Regions from separate parts of the Paenibacillus sp. FSL H7-0918 genome, predicted to be linked through region 4. Evidence: predicted binding sites of a transcription regulator. Region 4 holds the regulator's gene; each other region holds the start of a gene.
The links. Region 4 encodes Rex, which represses fermentation and respiration genes when NADH is low (regulators of the CRP and FNR family bind a similar motif). Its sites were predicted from a motif close to TTGTGAAATATTTCACAA; they were not measured.
Positions count from the first base shown of each region.

Region 1: a site for Rex is predicted at 1,863-1,880, ahead of MHI15_RS19285 (flavocytochrome c). Genes of this name have one in related genera too.
Region 2: a site for Rex is predicted at 3,524-3,541, ahead of MHI15_RS13675 (cytochrome ubiquinol oxidase subunit I). Genes of this name have one in related genera too.
Region 3: a site for Rex is predicted at 3,232-3,249, ahead of MHI15_RS12245 (formate/nitrite transporter family protein). Genes of this name have one in related genera too.

Region 1 covers NZ_JBBOWJ010000002.1:1,211,329-1,216,449, forward strand. The annotation lists gene MHI15_RS19275 (aminoglycoside phosphotransferase family protein) at 1-669, opposite strand, end outside; gene MHI15_RS19280 (spermine/spermidine synthase domain-containing protein) at 721-1,608, opposite strand; gene MHI15_RS19285 (flavocytochrome c) at 2,092-3,615, shown strand; gene gnpA (1,3-beta-galactosyl-N-acetylhexosamine phosphorylase) at 3,699-5,121, opposite strand, start outside.
Region 2 covers NZ_JBBOWJ010000001.1:3,034,773-3,039,893, forward strand. The annotation lists gene cydD (thiol reductant ABC exporter subunit CydD) at 1-1,056, opposite strand, end outside; gene cydB (cytochrome d ubiquinol oxidase subunit II) at 1,056-2,072, opposite strand; gene MHI15_RS13675 (cytochrome ubiquinol oxidase subunit I) at 2,059-3,462, opposite strand; gene MHI15_RS13680 (cold-shock protein) at 3,685-3,912, opposite strand; gene MHI15_RS13685 (cold-shock protein) at 4,005-4,205, opposite strand; gene MHI15_RS13690 (S1C family serine protease) at 4,626-5,121, opposite strand, start outside.
Region 3 covers NZ_JBBOWJ010000001.1:2,701,348-2,706,468, reverse strand. The annotation lists gene MHI15_RS12250 (FAD-dependent oxidoreductase) at 323-1,687, shown strand; gene MHI15_RS12245 (formate/nitrite transporter family protein) at 3,353-4,180, shown strand; gene MHI15_RS12240 (MFS transporter) at 4,640-5,121, shown strand, end outside.
Region 4 covers NZ_JBBOWJ010000001.1:783,713-788,833, forward strand. The annotation lists gene MHI15_RS03685 (cell wall elongation regulator TseB-like domain-containing protein) at 272-790, opposite strand; gene MHI15_RS03690 (amidohydrolase) at 963-2,264, opposite strand; gene MHI15_RS03695 (redox-sensing transcriptional repressor Rex) at 2,251-2,904, opposite strand; gene dinG (ATP-dependent DNA helicase DinG) at 3,035-5,121, opposite strand, start outside.

The DNA.
Region 1 (5,121 bases), on a different contig from region 4:
AGCATAACGCTCAGAGATATATATTTTCAGCAGAATAAGTGACCAGGCAAAATCATATCTAGAGTCTCCCAACTGGCCGTTCGTCCAATCGATTATGGTATATCGCTCTTTATCCTCCACTATATTTCCGATATGAAAATCCCCATGAATGATACAGTCTTGCTTCATTGGAGTTTGCTCAACCAGAGAAGTCAATACATTATAAATATCAGATTGTTCTTTAGCTTCAGGGAAAAAGTAGCCGATGAAATCGTATTTTGGCAGTTGTATATTTCCAATCTCTTCAACGCGAATTTTATGTATTTTTGCTAATAGGCTTGCGAGTTCCTTCATTTTCCTGGTATTCATTTTATGAATAGGGGTTCCGTCAAAACTTGTTAACAACACCTTATGTCCCTCCGGATTGATTCCCCAGCCCACTGGTTTAGAGACGGCTACTCCTCGTTCGGATAGAACATCCAATAAACGATATTGAAACTGGACATCCGGTCTGGATTCCTTATTCCATGTTTTCAGTACATAGCTCTCTTGATCAGAATTAATCCTCATGACCTCAGCTTCAAATCCTTGATCCATTGTATGCGCAGTTAAGCTGTCTTCCTGATTTAATAAGTCGTTTATGATTTCGTTGTGCTCTAGCCAATTTATGATAGATATAGGAGTTTTCAAAAATGGGTCTTCCTTTCGGAGTCAGCTACAACAGATTAACGGAACTCAAAATTATAAATAACATAAAATAGATTGTTCTATCCAGTACATAAATACAGTATCTGGGCTTTCCTTTTCAAACTTTTTCATTTTTAAATACATATCCATTCCATCAGAAACATCATGCCATAAATCCGTAAATACAAAATCATATTTTTCCTTAGACATATGTTGTTCTGCATATTCGAAAGCATCTGCTTGGATAAGCCTGATCTTGTGAGCATTACTGAATTGTGGCAGTACATATTTATTAAATAAATCAATGACATCTTGATTTTTTTCAACAACCGTTATGCTTTCAACATTAACTTTTTCAGAAACCATATAAGCATAATAGCCAAGTCCAAGCCCAAACGTAAGAACATTCCCAAACGCTTTATCAACAGCTTCTTTCATTGTTTCTATTTCATTTGGTGTGATCGTCATCCATATTCTTTCATTCTCCAAGACAGCCGGGAACATGAATTCAGTTTGAAAAAAACCAACCTGAGGAATTTGTCTTCCCTCTTCTGTCCGGATGATATCATTGCAAACAAAACCTTCAAAAGGTTTATATTTTTCATATTTTAATTCACTATTATTAATCTTTATAGTTGGTATCTTGATATTTTTATAATATGGATTGTCATAATATTCATTTGCATCAAGCTTATGAAGCATATTGCTAAAATATTGGTTGAACAATTCCTTATCATCAACATTATCAACCGTATCCATCCCAAAAGCAGCAGCCAGCATTAAACCAAAAGCGTATTCATAAGATACACCACAGTTTACGATTTCTTCAATTTCTTCTTTGTTAATAAAGTCGGGGGTATTATTCAAATAGCGGCTTAGTAAAGCAAACACTTTATAGTTATCTTCTTTTACTTTTTCTTTTATTACATTATTAAATTCCATATTCTCACCTATTAATTAGAATTTGTTTCTATGTCTCATGTTAGTCTTTCCGGATTGACTAGTAGGCAATACTCTCATTTTACCATTTAAAAATCCAGAAGAACAAAAACCGCTTTACTAATCCGTGACAGTTACCACTTCTACAGTGAGAAAATCTCACGCCAAATCTTCTAGTTATATGGTTTATGGTCCATTTTCCGCCTAATCCGCTCAATATTTCGTTACCCTATGTTAGAATAGACGACTTGTATAATTTGTGAAAACTTTCACTAATAGTCATGATTGATGGTATACTTAATAAGAAGATGAACTAAAGAGAATAACGATGGAAACTGTGGACGTAACCGTAGAAGATTTGAAGTTAGGAGAATAACAGCGACGCGCGCGCTTCTCCACTTCCAACTCCCTCTGATACTTCCTTTCTTTTTTGTCGGGTTCTTTTGGTACATCTTAATAGAGAAATATAAAAGTGGAGGGTTAACAATGAAAAAGAAAGCAGCTGGTGCTCTGAGTCTCGTCCTCTCTGTCATGCTCGTTACCGCAGGTTGCGGTAATGGAAACGACAAGGTGAACGAGAGCAAGAGTAATAACAACGAGAAAAAAGAAGTTGAAGCCGTCTCCGGGGCATCTGAAGCAAGCTACACACCATTCGATCAATTAAAAGATAAATATGATATCATCATTGTCGGTGCGGGTGGTGCGGGAATGTCCGCGGCGCTTGAGGCCAAAGAGAAAGGCATGAACCCTGTTATTTTGGAAAAAATGCCGGTTGCCGGCGGGAACACAACCAAATCCTCTTCGGGGATGAACGCTTCTGAAACGAAATTCCAAAAAGAACAAAACATTGAAGACAGCAATGATTTATTTTATGAAGAGTCATTAAAAGGTGGCCATGACACTAACGACAAAGAAATGCTTCGTTTCTTCGTTGATAATTCCGCGAGTGCGATCGATTGGCTGGATTCCATCGGAATCCGCTTGAACAATATCACCATTACAGGCGGCATGAACGAAAAACGTACACACCGTCCTGAAGATGGCTCTGCTGTGGGTCAATACCTTGTCAAAGGTTTAGTAAAAAACGTACAAGAGAAAGAAATCCCACTTTTCGTGAATGCTGATGTCAAAGAAATCACTGAAAAAGATGGCAAAGTAAATGGCGTCAAGGTCCTCTTTAACCAAACAGAGGAAAAAACAATTACGGCAGATGCTGTCGTTGTAACCACTGGCGGATTCGGTGCCAATATGGATTTGATCTCCGAAGTAAGACCTGACTTGGAAGGCTACGTTACTACTAACCAAATCGGCAGTACCGGAGACGGCATCAAGATGATTGAGAAACTCGGCGGCACAACCGTCGATATGGATCAAATCCAAGTTCACCCGACTGTGCAGCAAGAAAAATCCTACCTCATCGGCGAAGCTGTTCGTGGGGAAGGCGCTATCCTTGTTTCCAGTGAAGGTACACGGTTCACCAATGAATTGGATACCCGTGATAAAGTAACAGCTTCCATCAATACACTACCTGAAAAAGCAGCTACGCTGGTCTTTGATTCCGGTGTTAAATCCCGTGTGAAGGCTGTTGAACAATATGACAAAATGGGCTTCGTGATTCAGGCGGATTCCATCGAAGCTTTGGCCAAAGAAATCGGTGTTCCAGAGGATAAGCTGGCAACAACGCTTGATACTTGGAACAGCGCCGTTAAGAATAAAAAGGATGCCGAATTTGGCAGAACTACAGGAATGGACAATGACCTGTCCACTGGTCCTTTCTACGCTATTAAAATTGCTCCTGGGATTCACTACACCATGGGTGGCGTGAAGATCAATACGAACACAGAGGTTCTAAATAAAGACGGTGAAGCTATCCCTGGTCTGTTTGCGGCAGGCGAAGTTACAGGCGGCTTACACGGACAAAACCGGATTGGCGGCAACTCTGTTGCCGAAATCATTATTTTCGGCCGTCAAGCTGGGATCAAATCTGCTGAATTCATAAAAGCAAAATAAGTAGATAACAGATACTATAGGCCTCACAGCAAAAAGCTCAAGCATCGGCAAGTTAGCCGCTGGCTTGAGCTTTTTTAATGGGATTAATCGCCAATAGTTCGGATAATAGTATCAAACGGATCTAATTCCAGGGTTTGTTGTCCATATTCCGTATCAATCGTAGTTTTTTGAAGCTGGTCGCTATTGTTAATCACGACGAGTATTTTACTTTCTGGATAATAAGCACACTCTGTATATAAATTATCCGTAATATACTTTGTTTCCTTTAACTCATTGCCGGCAAAACGGATCACATTTAACAGCAATCTTGTATTTTCAAAGCTTAAGGTGAAAGAAGGCAGGTAGATCCCCGTTCCTTTACCAAAGGCATGGGTGGACAATGTTATCATCCCACTCTTTTCACACAATACCGCTGCTGAGCCATCCGTAAGATAGATGTTATTTTTAGGTGTTATGCTGGCTCCTTCAGGCACTAAACCTTGCTCATCTCTAGCCTCAAATGTCCATCTTCCATGAGCTACCTTGGAGCCTGTATCCTCATCCAGACCAAGCACATGTGCCATTCTGAAAAAGCTGTCATAACCATCAAGCGCCGAAGGCTGATTGATACCTATAAAAGTACCGCCCTCATAAACCCATTCTGTCAGTAAGTCCACGCACTTATGGTCACTCCAATATTCTCCACCACTCCATGCTGAACCTGCCGAGCCGGCATTGATCACTACATCACACTCTTGTAATACTCCCTTACGGATATCTTCAAAATCAATGAACTGCACCTCAACCGGCAACCCGGACAAAGCCTCGTTGATATGAATCAGATCATGCATATACGTTTCATGGAAATGCCCGGACAAGGTCCACGATCTCAATTTGCCCCAAGCGTGCAAAATGGCTACCTTCGTCTTAATGTGATACGGTTTGCCTTTATGATGCAGCTCTTTAATTTCTCTGAATTCATCCGCGATCTTTTCGATATAATCACAAAAATCCGGATAAGGCTCTACAAGATGCAAATATCCGCCCAGACCAATCCGATCTATAGGCTCTCTGAGCAAGGCGCGCCGGATATTAATCCAATACTTTTTGGCATCGAGCGTAGGGTTACCTCCCTCCATAAACGTAGGAAGCCCTCCCAATCCAACCGGAAATAAATAGGGATGCAGCCGAATCTCATGGGTATCTACTTTTACACCAGAGCAAAGCCTTGCCTCATACCCTGAGAACACACATTTAATCATCCCGTCAAAACCAAACTCCTCAAAACGGTCATTGTAAGGCTCCATGCCAACCCAACTATCATCATAGAAGACATACGCCAGCTTATCGTGCTTATGCACAATATCAATTAATTGCTTACCAAATTCGATGACAAAATCATTGATAAATGCCATATAGTCCAGCTTCCGCTGCTGCGCCGGGATATGACTGACCCGATATTTCCCACCATTCACAAAATCCTCGGCCGTGAGCGAATACCCATATTTCTTGGCAAACAGATCAAGC
Region 2 (5,121 bases), 2.3 Mb from region 4:
AACGTCATTTAATGTGAGCACGCTATTCTCATGCCAAGTGAATATTTGTTCCGATGTTTTTGCTGCAGAACCGACAGATAGATCACCGTTAGGGACGATTACTTCAGCCTTCACCTCATCTTGATCTATAATGCTCTTCATTGCTTCAGCGGCTTCTTTCCCATCCAAAGTAGCATGGAAATCTGAACCTACCAATCTGACAGGCAGGAAATATTCCGGAGCCAAGATTAGAATCGTTAAGCCCGTAACCAATGTCATTTGTTCATTTACAAGCCGCAAACCAAGACTTACCGCTACAGAAGCTACTGACAGCATAGTGAAGAAATCCAGGGCGAACGATGACAAAAAGGCCACTCGCAGCGTACGCATGGTCGCCGAGCGATAACGATCGCTGACAGTAGCAATGCTGTCGCTATGACTACGACTGCGTCCTAGAAATTTTAATGTTTCTAGCCCACGTAATGAGTCTACAAAATGATTAGATAATGTGCGATACGATTTCAATTGCCGATCCATTTGCTTACGGGCCGTCATCCCAATCAAAATCATAAAAACAATAATAATCGGCATAGTTACCGTAAGAATAATCCCGCTCGTAGTGTCCATCGTAAAGACGTAAATAAGCACCAAGATCGGTGTAACAGACATCCCTACCATTCTAGGAATGATCGCTTCCAGATACGTGCGGAATTTAGTTACCCCTTCCAGCACCAGTGTAACAAGATCCCCGGTTCCACGCCCGCCCACCATTCTAGGGCCAAGCTGGAAGAGCTTGTCCATCATTTCCCTCCGCATAGTGCTGCCCGTTGCTTCCGCGAAGCGGTAAGAGACACGGCTCATCAGCATAGCACAAGCATGGCGCACAAGAAATGCAAGAAGGAACAATAGCGCAGTGCCCCATTGTTCCTTCAGAGGTTCTCCCGCAAATAGCGCAGAGATGACTTCTGCCAGCGATTTAGCCAGCAGAAGTATGGACAAGCTTTGCACCAGGGTAAGGAAGCCTACAATCAGAAAGACTGGCTTAACTCCTTTATACCCAAGCAAGTTTTTATCCATTAGTATTCAAGATGCTCCTTCTCGTGAACCCGTTTATGAAAGACAAAGTAACTCCAAATTTGATATCCCAATACGAACGGAAGGATAGTCAGTGCCACAATCGTCATTACCTTCAAAGAGTAATGGCCCGAAGCTGCATTAGTGATCGTCAAATTAAAAGCTTGATCAATTGAACTAATCATAACACGCGGGAACAATCCTACAAAGATAGAAGTTACCGAAAGCGCCATTACCGCTCCTGTCATTCCAAAAGCGTAGCCATCCTTCTTCTTCGTCATGAAGTAACCGGACAGTACAAAGGCGATAACTCCCAGGGCTACAATAATCATAAGAATCGTTCCACGTTGCTCGAAAATATCCGTCATATTATAAGTCATAATCACAAAAGCAGTAAATAAAACTGCGAGCGGGATTAGCAATTTTTGAGCCAACTTGCGAGCGCGAGCCTGTAGATCCCCCACTGTACGCAGTGTTGTGAACATGAGACCATGCACCAGGCACAGAAGGACAACAGTAAGCCCTGCTACTACAGTGTACACATTCACGATATCTGTGAACCCTGCATACATTTGCATCTCCCCATCAATAGGCAATCCTTTGATAAAGCTTGCAAATACTACTGCCAAGAGGAATGGTGGAAGGAAGCTGCCGATAAAGATACAAGCATCCCAAGTTCTTTTCCAAGCCAATGAATCACGTTTACCTCTGAATTCAAAAGCGACACCACGCGCTATCAAAGCTAATAAGGCAAATACAAAAGGAATATAGAATCCACTAAACAGCGTTGCATACCACTCAGGGAAAGCCGCAAACATTGCACCCGCAGCTGTGATAAGCCATACCTCATTCCCATCCCAGAAGGGTCCGATCGAGTTAATCAGAACACGGCGCTCTGTATCATTTTTAGCGAGAATTTGTGTTTCCATCCCTACGCCGAAATCGAAACCCTCCAGGAAGAAGAACCCTATAAACAGAACTGCAATCAGCACAAACCACAATTCATTAAGAGATATCATGGGAACCCTCCTCGTTATATGGATCATTCGAATCGCCGTGATCGTTATCCATTGCATAAGGACCTTTTTTAATCACTTTAATAAACAATCCGACCAACACTAATCCTAGAATTAAATAAATCGTTGTAAAAGAAATCACGGAGAACAGAACTTGACCACTTGTAATATTAGGCGACACACTGTCTTCCGTTGTCATCAGTCCGAATACCGTCCATGGCTGACGCCCGAATTCGGTCATAACCCAACCGGCTGTATTCGCAATCGGAGGAAGCAACAAGCCCCATAACATAAACCGCATAAACCAAGTGTTCGGACGGTCCATTTTTTTGCGCCACATTAAGTACATAGCGTACATTCCCAATACAATCATTAACGTTCCTGCTAGAACCATGATCCGGAAACTCCAGAATGTCGTACGTACAGGTGGAATATAGTCACCGGGGCCATAGGTTTGCTCATACTCCGCTTGCAGCTCAAGCATACCTTTAACTTCACCGGAAAATTTACTATATGAAAGGAAACTCAGCATATAAGGAATTTGAAATTCTCCACTACTGATTTGATTCTTTGGATCAATGTTTGCCCATACGGTCCAAGGTGCCGGGTCACCACTCTTACCCCACAGTCCTTCGGAAGCTGCCATTTTCATTGGTTGAGTTTCAACCAAATATTGCGCTTGGGCGTGACCAGCAACAGCTACACCAATAGAAGAAATAATCCCTACGATGGCTGCAATCTGAAAAGACTTCTTAAAGAAAGAAACCTCTTGTTTCTTCAATATTTTATAAGCACTAATACCAGTTACAAGAAAAGCACCTGTTGCATAAGCAGCCAGTACTGTATGTGGGAATTCAACCAGCAATTGTCCGTTCGTAATAAGCGCGAAGAAATCATTCATTTCTGCACGTCCATTATTTATCTCAAAACCCACAGGATGCTGCATAAAAGAGTTAGCCGCTAGAATCCAGAATGCAGATAACATCGTACCGAATGCTACCAGCCAGATGGACAGTAAATGTACTCGCTTGGACACCTTATCCCAGCCGAATATCCATATCCCAATAAAAGTAGACTCGAGGAAAAAGGCTGCCAATGCCTCAACTGCAAGTGGAGCCCCGAATACATCACCCACAAAACGTGAATAATCGGACCAGTTCATCCCGAACTGAAATTCCTGCAAGATTCCTGTAACTACCCCTACTGCAAAATTGATGAGGAATAGCTTTCCCCAGAACTGCGCCATTTTTTTGTACTCTTCATTACCTTTTCTAACGTACATTGTCTCCATGATTGCAATCAAGAGCGCTAGTCCGATTGATACCGGTACAAAGAAATAGTGGAATATTGTCGTCGACGCAAATTGTATACGCGACAGCATTACTGTATCCATATTTGTCCCTTCCTTCTCCCCTTTTCGTTAATTATATTCTGTCAAAAATTTAAACTTCTTTTTGTGATAAATGTCACATAAAGATAGTCATTTAACGGTGAAATTCAAATGATTTGTGACAAAGATCACAATTTGGCATAAAGAAAGCAAAAAAAATAAGACGGTTTACCCGTCTTGAGTGGTTCGTCGTTCTATTAAATGCTTGACTCATTTAGGTATTGGTTAGATGGAAATACCCTTCTTCAGCGATTTGAGATCGCCATTCGAATTAAGCAATTGGGGTAGCATCTTCGTGCTGCGAACCATTGGAGAGTCACATAGACGGCAAGAAGGCGCATGTTCAAATGCGAAATTATCCCTCATCCATCCGTTGCATCCCTCATTGGTACATGCCCAAATTGCGGTATTTTCTTCCGGTATTTCTTCCAAAGGTTTCTTCCGGTAGTTCATTGCCGTTCCTCCCATCCTGTAAGTCAATAGTGAGTAACTAGATATAAAAAGACCGTCCCAACTTTCACAAGCTGGGACGGTTTCTTCTATTATTACAGTTTTACAACGTTTTCGGCTTGTGGTCCACGGTTGCCTTGAACAACGTTGAATTCAACGCGTTGGCCTTCGTCCAAAGTTTTGAAGCCGTCGCCAGTGATTGCGCTGAAGTGAACGAATACGTCGCTTCCGCCTTCAACTTCGATAAATCCGAATCCTTTTTCTGCGTTGAACCATTTAACTGTACCTGTTTGCATGTGTGTTACCTCCACAAATTTAAATTAATATGTTCTTTTTATCTTCAAACAAAGAAAAAATTCACACATTGAAAAAGGTTGTATTACCAAATATGACAGCCCTTTTCAATGCGAGAATTAGGGACTAAATGTATGATTGATATCATATTACCACACCTGATTAGCAAAGGCAAGCAAGCATCCGAATATATCCGGTTTTGCCCTAATAAGTATTACCTTCCAATGTAAGGGTTGCCACTTAGTGTTTATTCCCTAAATAGATCCTTTTTCTGGCATAATTATCATGGTTTTAGAAAAATAGCTTTTCCAAAAACGTTACTTTTATCCGCTTTTTCAAGAAGGTACCCCCCTCGGAATCGAAGGGGTAGTCCGCTCTACTTGTCGTAACTGCTATATCATTATATACCGACTTCCAGCATATTATTCCTGTGGTTTTTCAAGAAGTTTAACTGTTGCCTGTTTGGCCTCGCCGTTTCGATAGTAAGTAATTTTCAGATCATCACCGATCTTCGTATGATTATATAAGTACTTGCGAAGAGAAAGGGTAGATATGATTGATTGATCATTAAATTTGGTAATGACATCATTGAATTGCAGTCCAGCTTCCTTCGCAGGGCCAACGGCTTCTAGAACAACTACTCCATCCTTAACACTGTTCGGCAGGTTCAATTCATTGCGTTGATCTTCTGCTAGTGGAACGTACGGATTGTTCAAATCAACTGAATATACACCCAAGTACGAACGGGCAATATGTCCTTTTTCAGCCAGCTCATTAGCGATATCTATCACATGATTCGCAGGAATTGCAAAACCCAGACCCTCTACACCCGTATCTGAAATCTTCATTGTGTTAATTCCAATGACCTTGCCATCCAGATCCACTAATGCGCCGCCACTGTTTCCTTCATTAATCGCC
Region 3 (5,121 bases), 1.9 Mb from region 4:
AAAAGGCTTCTCCTTATTGAATTAGAGGGGAAGCCTTTTTTATGTTTCCTTTGAATTCCTGCAAAATGCGGATCATAATGTACCTCCCACGTGGCAAAGCTAACGGAGTCGCATTCGGCAGCAGTGGCGGAAAAAAACTTAAAATTGTGAACAATATGAGGATATAGGTAAAAAAGACTTGTAATGTGATAAATATCACAATATAATCAGTTTATAAAGTGAAATTAATCACAACCAACCCATTGTTGATCAGATTCCATCATTGATCGGTCATGCAAGTCAAATATATAACCCGATTGTCCATTTGAAGGAGGAAGAAATAATGAAAGTAGCTGTCATTGGATGTACCCATGCCGGAACCGCCGCAATTGTGAATACTGCTCAGCTTTACCCGGATGCCGAGATTACTGTATATGAGCGTAATGATAATATTTCCTTCTTATCCTGTGGAATTGCCTTGTATGTAGGTGGAGTGGTCAAAGACCCAGAGGGGCTATTCTATTCTTCACCAGAAAAGCTTGCAGAGCTTGGCGTAAAGACCAATATGCGTCATGAAGTAACTGCAGTGGATACGAATTCCAAAACATTACGTGTTCGCAATCTGGAGACAGGCCGCGAGTTCGCTGACACCTACGATAAGCTGATTATGACTACAGGTTCATGGCCGATTGTGCCGAAGCTTGAAGGGTTTGAACTCGAGGGGATTTTACTTTCCAAGAACTATGATCATTCCAACACTATTATAGAAAAAGCTAAACAAGCGAATAAAATAACCGTCGTCGGTGCTGGATATATCGGCGTTGAACTGGTGGAAGCTTTTCAAATGAATGGTAAGCAAGTTACGCTAATTGATGGTGAAGATCGCATTCTGAGTAAATATCTGGACCAAGAATTTACTGCACCGATCGAACAATCTTTTCAGGATCATGGGATTAAATTGGCACTGAATGAGAAGGTCAGCTTTTTTGCAGGCAAAGACGGTAAGGTTACAAAAGTTATTACAAGCAAAGGTGAGCATGAGACAGATCTGGTCATTCTCTGCATTGGTTTCCGTCCTAATACTGAACTCTTAAAAGGTCAAGTCGATATGCTGCCTAATGGTGCCATTGTAGTCAATAACTATATGCAGACTAGCTGCCCGGATGTATATGCCGCTGGCGACAGCTGTGCGATTCATTACAACCCTACAGGCAAACACGCCTATATCCCACTGGCAACCAATGCTGTGCGGATGGGAACCTTAGTTGCACGCAACTTGGTAACAGAAACCATTCCTTATATGGGTACACAAGGGACTTCGGGCATTAAGATTTATGAAGACAATATCGCTGCAACAGGGCTTACTGAAGAAGGAGCTAAGGCTGAAGGAATGGACGTAGAAACCGCCATGATTATTGATAACTACCGTCCGGAATTTATGCCAACCTTTGAGCAGGTTCAGTTAAAAGTAGTGTTTGATCGCGCCACACGCCGTATTCTCGGGGCTCAAATTATGTCCAAGATGGATCTGACGCAATCGATCAACACAGTGTCTGTATGTATTCAAAATCAAATGACAATCGACCAACTAGCCTTTATCGATTTCTTCTTCCAACCGCATTACAACAAACCTTGGAACTTCCTGAATACAGTAGGTCTTCAAGCGCTGCCGACAACAGTACCAAGCAAAGAGGCTGTAACGGTTTAAAAAGAAACGATTGTTTCTGAGTGATTTATCGACGAAAAGACAACCTTATAAAGCTAGAAAAGCAGCGATTCTCCTGTAACGGGAGGATTGCTGCTTTTTTTGTTAGGTGCAGAATGATTAGCTGCTTGGGTAGATGCAATCCAATGGCTTCGGTGATGGTAGCAATCCAAATATGCTCAAAAGTTACGACTAGGGTCAACTGTGTCCGATCGTGCTGAGTCATCATCCCTCCGCAGAAGCTTTCGGACTCAGAAGGCGCTATTTAGCAATTAATCGCCGTTTGAGTGTGATTTCGGACTCCAATGCAGCTATTACATAGAATGAGGTACAACTAGTGTGTTTTTCGTGCTAATAGCGACTATGGGGTCCGATAGCGAGCCAAATGTGCTCAAAAGCTACGTATAGGTTCATCTGAGTCCGATCGTGCCGAGTCATCATCCCTCCGCAGAAGCTTTCGGACTCAGAAGCCGCTAATTAGCAAATAATCGCCTATTGAGCGTGGTTTCGGACTCCAATGCAGCTATTACATAGAATGAGGTACAACTAGTGTGTTTTTCGTGCTAATAGCGACTATGGGGTCCGATAGCAAGCCAAATGTGCTCGAAAGTTACGTATAGGGTCATCTGAGTCCGATCGTGCCGAGTCATCATCCCTCCGCAGAAGCTTTCGGACTCAGAAGCCGCTAATTAGCAAATAATCGCCTATTGAGCGTGGTTTCGGACTCCAATGCAGCTATTACTTAGAATGAGGTGCATTGAGTGTGTTTTTCGTGCTAATAGCGACTATGGGGTCCGATAGCAAGCCAAATGTGCTCGAAAGTTACGAGTAGGGTCAACTGTGTCCGATCGTGCTGAGTCATCATCCCTCCGCAGAAGCTTTCGGACTCAGAAGGCGCTATTTAGCAATTAATCGCCGTTTGAGTGTGATTTCGGACTCCAATGCAGCTATTACATAGAATGAGGTACAACTAGTGTGTTTTTCGTGCTAATAGCGACTATGGGGTCCGATAGCAAGCCAAATGTGCTCAAAAGCTACGTATAAGGTCATCTGAGTCCGATCGTGCTGAATCATCGCCCTCCGCAGAAGCTTTCGGACTCAGAAGCCGCTATTTAGCAATAATCGCCGTTTGAGCGTGATTTCGGACTCCAGTGCAGCTATTACATAGAACGAGTTACAACTAGTGTGTTTTTGGTGCCAATAGCGACTATGGGGTCCGATAGCGAGTCAAATGTGCTCGAAAGTTACAAATAAGGTTATCTGAGTCCGATGTCCGGGTGTGGGCCAAATATGCTCAAAAGCTACGATTAGAGTCATCCGAGTCCGATAGAATGCCGATAGTGAAGTATGACGATAGTGAAGTATGACGATAGTGAGGTATGACTACAGTGAGGTATAGCTACTGTGAGATCTTGCTGCATATAAGGACAACGGTGTCCGATAGCTGCTGCGTACCTCAAATGTAATCCAACGAAACAAGATATGCTGGCTTAGCCGGTCATACACAAACTTCTATTTGTGCACAGGTCGCAGTAAATTTGACATGTCGGTGAAAAGTTTCACTTAGTTTTCTCAAAGTGATAATTATCACGTTAATGTGTTTTACGACACGCTACAATGGTCATAAAGGAACAAATTTGAAGTAAATAGATGAAGGGGATAGGAACCATGGCTTATAGCAAACCGCAGCAAATTGCCGAAGTAACTGTAGAGAACGGCATAAAAAAAGCTCATAATCCGCTAAGTACCGTACTTATTCTGGGCTTTTTGGGAGGAGCGTTTATTGCGCTCGGGTTTTTATTAGATATTCGCGTCATTGCTGGCGCACCACAGGAATGGGGTTCCATTGCTAACTTTATCGGAGCCGCAGTCTTCCCCGTTGGGCTGATCATGGTACTCCTTGCAGGTGGAGAACTACTGACAGGGAATATGATGGCCGTGCCGCTTGCTTTTATGGCTAAGAAGATTTCTTTCTGGGAAGTTGTGAAGAATCTTTTGCTCATTACGATTAGTAATCTGGCAGGGGCATTATTTGTAGCTTATTTCTTCGGTCATGTGGTGGGTTTAACTTCAGAGGGTGTGTATTTAGAAAAATTGGTGGATATGGCTGGTCATAAAATCGATGCAGAATTCTTTCCGGCATTTGTTTCGGGTATCGGCTGTAACTGGCTCGTTGCGCTGGCCGTATGGCTCTCCTATGGAGCAGATAACTTCAGCGGCAAAATCCTTGGTATTTGGTTCCCAACGATGGCCTTTGTTGCGATCGGATTCCAGCACGTTGTAGCTAACATGTTCCTAATTCCAGCAGCTATTTTTGAAGGTTACTATTCATGGGGGCAATATTTCACTAACTTTGTTCCCGTCTGGCTCGGAAATCTAACGGGTGGGGCAATATTTGTCGCAGCTGCCTATTGGATGGCATACTTGCGTAAAGCACCTACGGCTATTCAATCCGTAGATAGCATGTCCGGCAGCAGTGTCAAAAAACACGCTTAAGCTCGTCTTATAGAGCACTCCATAGAACATTCAAGGTCTGCCTTATTGGTGGCGTTAATGTTTTAGGGGTGCTTTTTGTTATGTAGACACAAAAAAATCCGCCGTGATATATCCGCGCTCGGGGGAACGAAATCGGATCACGGCGAATTTTGAAGGGGGAGTGTTTCTAGGCTCTATTACCCCGTCTTTCTAAAAGCGAATCAGTTTCTTCTTGTTTGTTTGCTTTACGGACGACAGCCACGGCTTTAAAATAAGAATAGATATTAGAACTAGGGAGGACTGCGGACGTGAACCCCAAGGGAGACGGGATATTTCATGCTATATGTGCGTTTTATCCTTTAGATTTCATGCGTACTTTATCACGATAAAACGTCAATGTGTATGCTTGCTCATAGCCCTGTTTTGGGATGATACTGGATGAATTAATGACACATATATAACAGGGGATGTACACTACTTATGAAGTTTTTACAGGCATATCCAAAAGAAGTGAAAATATTTCTCATTGCCAGCCTAATTAACGCAACAGGTAGTGCGCTGATGTGGCCGCTCGTTACGATGTATGTATTTGATGAGCTTGGACGCAGCATGTCAGATGCTGGACTGGTGATTCTTATTCAATCGGTTGGTGGGATCGTGGGTCAACTACTCGGGGGCTCACTCTATCATAAGGTAGGCGTGAACCGGCTGATTGTCGGAGCGCTCGCCATGAATGCTTTGGCACTGTTCACCTTGCCGGCAGCTAGTAACAACTGGACGTTATTTATGGTTGCAATGGGACTAGTGGGATTATTTAATTCCTTATCATTACCTGCCATTCAGGCATTTATCGGCTTTCGTTTCACGAAGCAGCGTGGTGAGCTGTTTAATGTTATTTATGTCGCCAATAATATTGGTGTAGCACTGGGGACGGCATTAAGTGGTTTTTTGGCCGATATTTC
Region 4 (5,121 bases):
ATTTCAAAATAAATGTGAATATATTTAAAATTTAATTTTTTAAATATTTCCATCAATACCAAATAAATTCCTCACTTTCGACAAAATCGGCCTTGATTTTTAATCAATCAGCCTATTTTCGTATGTGAATATAAGAGAATATTCGGTGATAACCACCCATTCAGTATATCACTTAGTATATCACTTTTGTACATCAAATAAATGTAAACAAGCGAACTTATAATAAAGTTCGCTTGTTTACTATGCCACCCTTAATTTCCTTATGTTCAGCTTAACTTTTAGGTAAACTGTAACCTTCGCCCATTCGGGACCCATCCGAAAAGCGATAAAATTGATAATAATACCGACCGCTCTGTTTATAAAAAAGCTGCCAAGCATACTCTCCGTTATATACTCCCGGCAGCAAGCGTTCAATCGTTATGTCCGGAAGATCAGCTTTGATAATGCCGCGTATTTTGGCTTCCGAGGTTCCTTTACTTAGTTCCTCAGCAAACACTGCGTCGTCGCCTTCAGCAAATTTTCCATCTACCGTAAAGCGGACCCAGACCATAAGAGCAGTCCCGGCTTCATTTTTCCCAGTTAATACCCAGTACACTGCATTTTCATCCCAAACCGATTTTTGTGCTTTGGTTACCTCTGTTAGACCCGCTCTGGTTTTGGCAACATCCTTAGCGATATCACGCTCGTTCCATTGATCTTTCATAATATAGGCATAGAACTGGATAAGTCCAAACCCCAGGAGCAGAATCAGAACTGACCCCAGGAGGATCCATTTTTTCCTTTTCTTCAAGGTACAGCTCCCTTTCTAGTAATATATCTTTTTTGATTATATAACACACCCGCGCGTTTATCCAAAATTTCATAATTTTCTAGCTTTCCCAGCCTTAAAAATACACAAAAGGCCGCAACTTTTGCTAAAAGCAAAAAGTCGCAGCCTATTATTTATTCGTTATTCTCCAGACTTAACGCTTCAATAAACCTTCGAAGGCTTCTTGCGCTTTACGCCGGATAGCTTCCTCATCCAGGGTTAAGCATTGTCCATGCTTGATGACCTGTTTACCATTCACCCACACATGCTCAACATCCTTAGCGCTAGCAGAGTAAACTGCATGAGACAACAGATCTGTGTGTGGCAGCAAATGTGGCTGATCGATATCAATAGCAATGAAATCTGCTTTCATCCCTACAGCAAGTCTGCCTACATTATTTAAAAAGATGGATTGCGCGCCATATTCTGTAGCCATACGCAGAGCTTCTGGAGCTGGAACAGCCGTTGGATCACCGCTGACACCCTTATGAATGAGAGCTGCAAGCCGCATCTCTTCAAACATATCCAAGTTATTGTTGCTTGCCGCGCCATCCGTGCCAAGAGACACCTTCACACCAGCTTTTAGAAGATCAGTAACCCGAGCCACTCCGCTAGCCAGCTTCAAATTACTGCCCGGATTATGAGATACACCCACATTATGGCGAGCCAAGATCTCAATCTCTTCATCATTTAAATGAACACCATGTGCAACTATCGAGGGACGTGTGAACATGCCAAGCTTCTCTAAGTGAGCTACAGGACGCAACCCGTAATCCGCCACATTTTGTTCCACTTCACGTTTCGTTTCGGACATATGAGTATGCATCGGTAAATCCAGATCATGCGCTGCCTGCACAAACTTAACCAGGAAGTCCGGAGGGCAAGTATAAGGGGCGTGTGGCGAGATCATAGTAGTAATTCTACCGTCAGCCTTTCCATGCCAGTTACGGGCAAAAGAAATCGCTTCCGCAAGCTTGTGATTCTGTACATCCTCTGGACATAACCCGATCACACCACGCATCAATACGGAACGGATACCTGATAACTCAGCTACCTCGGCTACTCGGTCCATATGATCATACATATCGAGGAAGGTCGTAGTTCCACCCTTCAGCATTTCCAATACAGATAAGGAGGTTCCCCAGTATACATCATCACCGGAGAACTTTTCCTCCATTGGCCACATCTTCTCCTGAAGCCACACTTGTAGCGCTAAATCATCTCCATATCCACGCAGCAAAGACATCGCCGCATGACCATGTGTGTTTACAAGTCCAGGCATGAACAGCAGACGGCTGCCATCAACCACTTGCACTCCAGCTTCCATCTGAGGCTCTTCTTTTCCTATGTAAGTGATTAAATCATCTTCAATAGTCATATATCCACTCAGAACCGGCTCATCCGTTCCCGGAGTCAGAAAATACCCGCCCTTAATTATCGTTTTATTGTTGTTCATGTTCACTTTCTTCCTTTCCATCCCGCAAGTAATAAGCAAGACTTTGCAGATCAGTTGTAAAATCAGCTGCATGCACCCGGATATTCGGTGGTGTCTTCAGAATCACAGGGGCAAAGTTCAAAATTGCTTCAATCCCAGAAGAAATGAGGATATCTGCTACATTTTGAGCTTCTGAATCAGGTACGGTAATAATGGCAATGCGAATACCTTGCTCACGAATTGTGCTGCCTAGTTCATCCATCGGTTGCACAGTAAGGGAGTTGATCTTACGTCCAACCTTAGGAGCGTACGAATCAAATATAGCCGTAATTTTCATAGTATCTTTGAGATATGCATTGTAATTAGACAAGGCATGTCCGAGATTACCTGCTCCAACTAAAGCTACATTAAGCTGTTGATCCAGCTTCAGGATATGACGGATTTTCTCAATAAGATACGTTACATCATATCCGATACCTTTTCTGCCGAAGTCACCAAAATATGCTAAATCCTTACGAATCTGTGCGGGATTAAGATCAAGCTTTTGTCCAAGTTCCTGAGAGGAAACTGTTAATATTTCGCGATTCTGGAGATCATTCAAAAAACGCAAGTACACAGGTAGTCTGCGAACAACGGCTTCTGATATTTTATCCGATTTCATATTTTTCCTCCTAAAAATAGTAATGTTCTTGTGAAAATCCATATTCAAACGTCTACCTCTCCTTATTAAGGACGGTACTGTAACACACCGCCCTTAAGGATAAGGAGGAGCTAAACTGAAGACGAGCGTTTTAAGAAGCGCCGCCATCCTCTAGCCATTCCGCTATGCGAGGGACCATTTGATCAGTAAGCATATGCTCCATTTTGGGACCAGGCAATGAATAAAGGAAATACTTCCCGTAATGAGATTCAATAACCCTTGTATCATAAACAATAACTATTCCGCGATCCTGCGCCGTGCGAACCAGTCTTCCGAATCCCTGCTTAAAACGAATAACCGCTTGAGGAACAGATAATTTCATGAACGGATTCTTCTTCTGGGCCTGTAATAACTCCGACTTCGCTTCCGCCAACGGGTGATTCGGCGGTTGAAATGGAAGTCTCACGATGGCCAGGCAAGTCAGTGCTTCACCTGGAATATCTACACCTTCCCAGAAGCTGCTCGTCCCCAGCAATACGGATGCTGCACTGTCCTGAAAGCGGCGGATCAGCTTGCTCCGGCTGCCACCTTCCACGCCTTGACCAAGCACCGTAATCTCTTGTGAGGCCAAAGCCTCTTTAAGCGGATCATATACCTGACGCAGCATTTTATAAGAAGTAAACAGAACCAGCATCCGCCCACGTGTTGTTTTAGCAGCTTCCGATAATGACTGTACGAGTGTATCGACAAATCGAGCATCGCCCACACTCCCCTTCACACTAGGAAAATCACGCGGTATAACTAGCAGTGCCTGCTCGCGATACTTAAAGGGAGATGGAAGGAGTGAGGTCATTAGACGTCCCTCTTCTGCAGCTTCGTTAAGTCCGAGATTATCAATCATAAATTGAAAAGACTTATCTACAGACAGCGTCGCCGAGGTAAGCACGATGCTTTTTTTCTTATCGAAGAACAACTCTTTAAGCTGGCTGCTAACATCCACAGGGACGGCATACATCTGCAGTGATTTGCTGCGGTAATTTCCATTTGCCTCCAGCCAATATACTACATTATCGTCATTCAGCCCCATAAAGAATCTTACTTGCTCACGGATGGAAGCCAAATCCTTAAATAAACCGCTAATATCAGTAACAAGACTGTCTGCTGAAGATTGGCTTTCCTGGTCGCGCATCTCGTTAAGCATTTTATCACCCTTACGGATGATGTCGCTTAACGTCAGATTCATAGTGTTCTCTAGCGCAACCAATTCATCCCAATCCTTCGGCTTACGGGCGGGAATCAACCGCATAACCAGTTGTCCCGCTTCCCCTGCCCCTGCATCACTGCGTTCCGGCAAAAGGCTGAACAGCTTGTCGCTGAGTGCATCCCAGGTTTCTTTGACGGTAAGCAGATCCGGGTAGATCCGATCGATGACTCCGCTCCATTCTGAAGCCTCTTCACTGCCTGACGACTGTAATATCTGACGCAGAGCAGGAAGCTGTCCGTTTCGGCTATCTTTATACAGTCGCGATAACGTGTGTGCCACAGTGAAATGCTTCATATGCATGCCAAGATGTTTACCAGCCACATCTTCTAAATGATGTGCTTCATCAATGACAAGATGCTCGTAAGCCGGAAGCAGCTGGTGCCCAGCCTTAACATCTGCGAATAGCTTGGAGTGGTTCGTAATAACCACGTCAGCAATCCCAGCTTCATGCTTGGCCCTATGATAATAACATTTGCGGAACCAAGGACAAGAACGGCCCAGACAGGAATCGGTATCGCTTGCCACCGTCTCCCAGAAGTCACCGCCCCGGCCGCTTAAATTCAGCTCTTCATCATCCCCTGATTCACTTTGAGTGAGCCATACAATCATCTGAGCGGCAGTAAGCGCATCTTCCCTTGGGCTTATAAAGTCCTTCTTATTAATTTTATGCTCAAACTTACGCAGACACAAATAATGCCCTCTTCCCTTAAAAATAGCAGCTTTAAACGGAAAAGGAACTACCTGCGTTAACAAAGGGATATCCCGCTCGCGCAATTGGTCCTGCAGATTAATGGTATGAGTGCTGACCATGACTTTTTCATTGGTGCGAACGCTTTGATAAATGGCAGGCAACAAATAACCGAGCGATTTACCGGTTCCTGTGCCCGCTTCGATCAGTAGGTGTTTGTCTTCGGCAAGTGCCGTCATCACCTCATTGATCATAATATCCTGAGCTTCCCGGCTTTCATACTGCG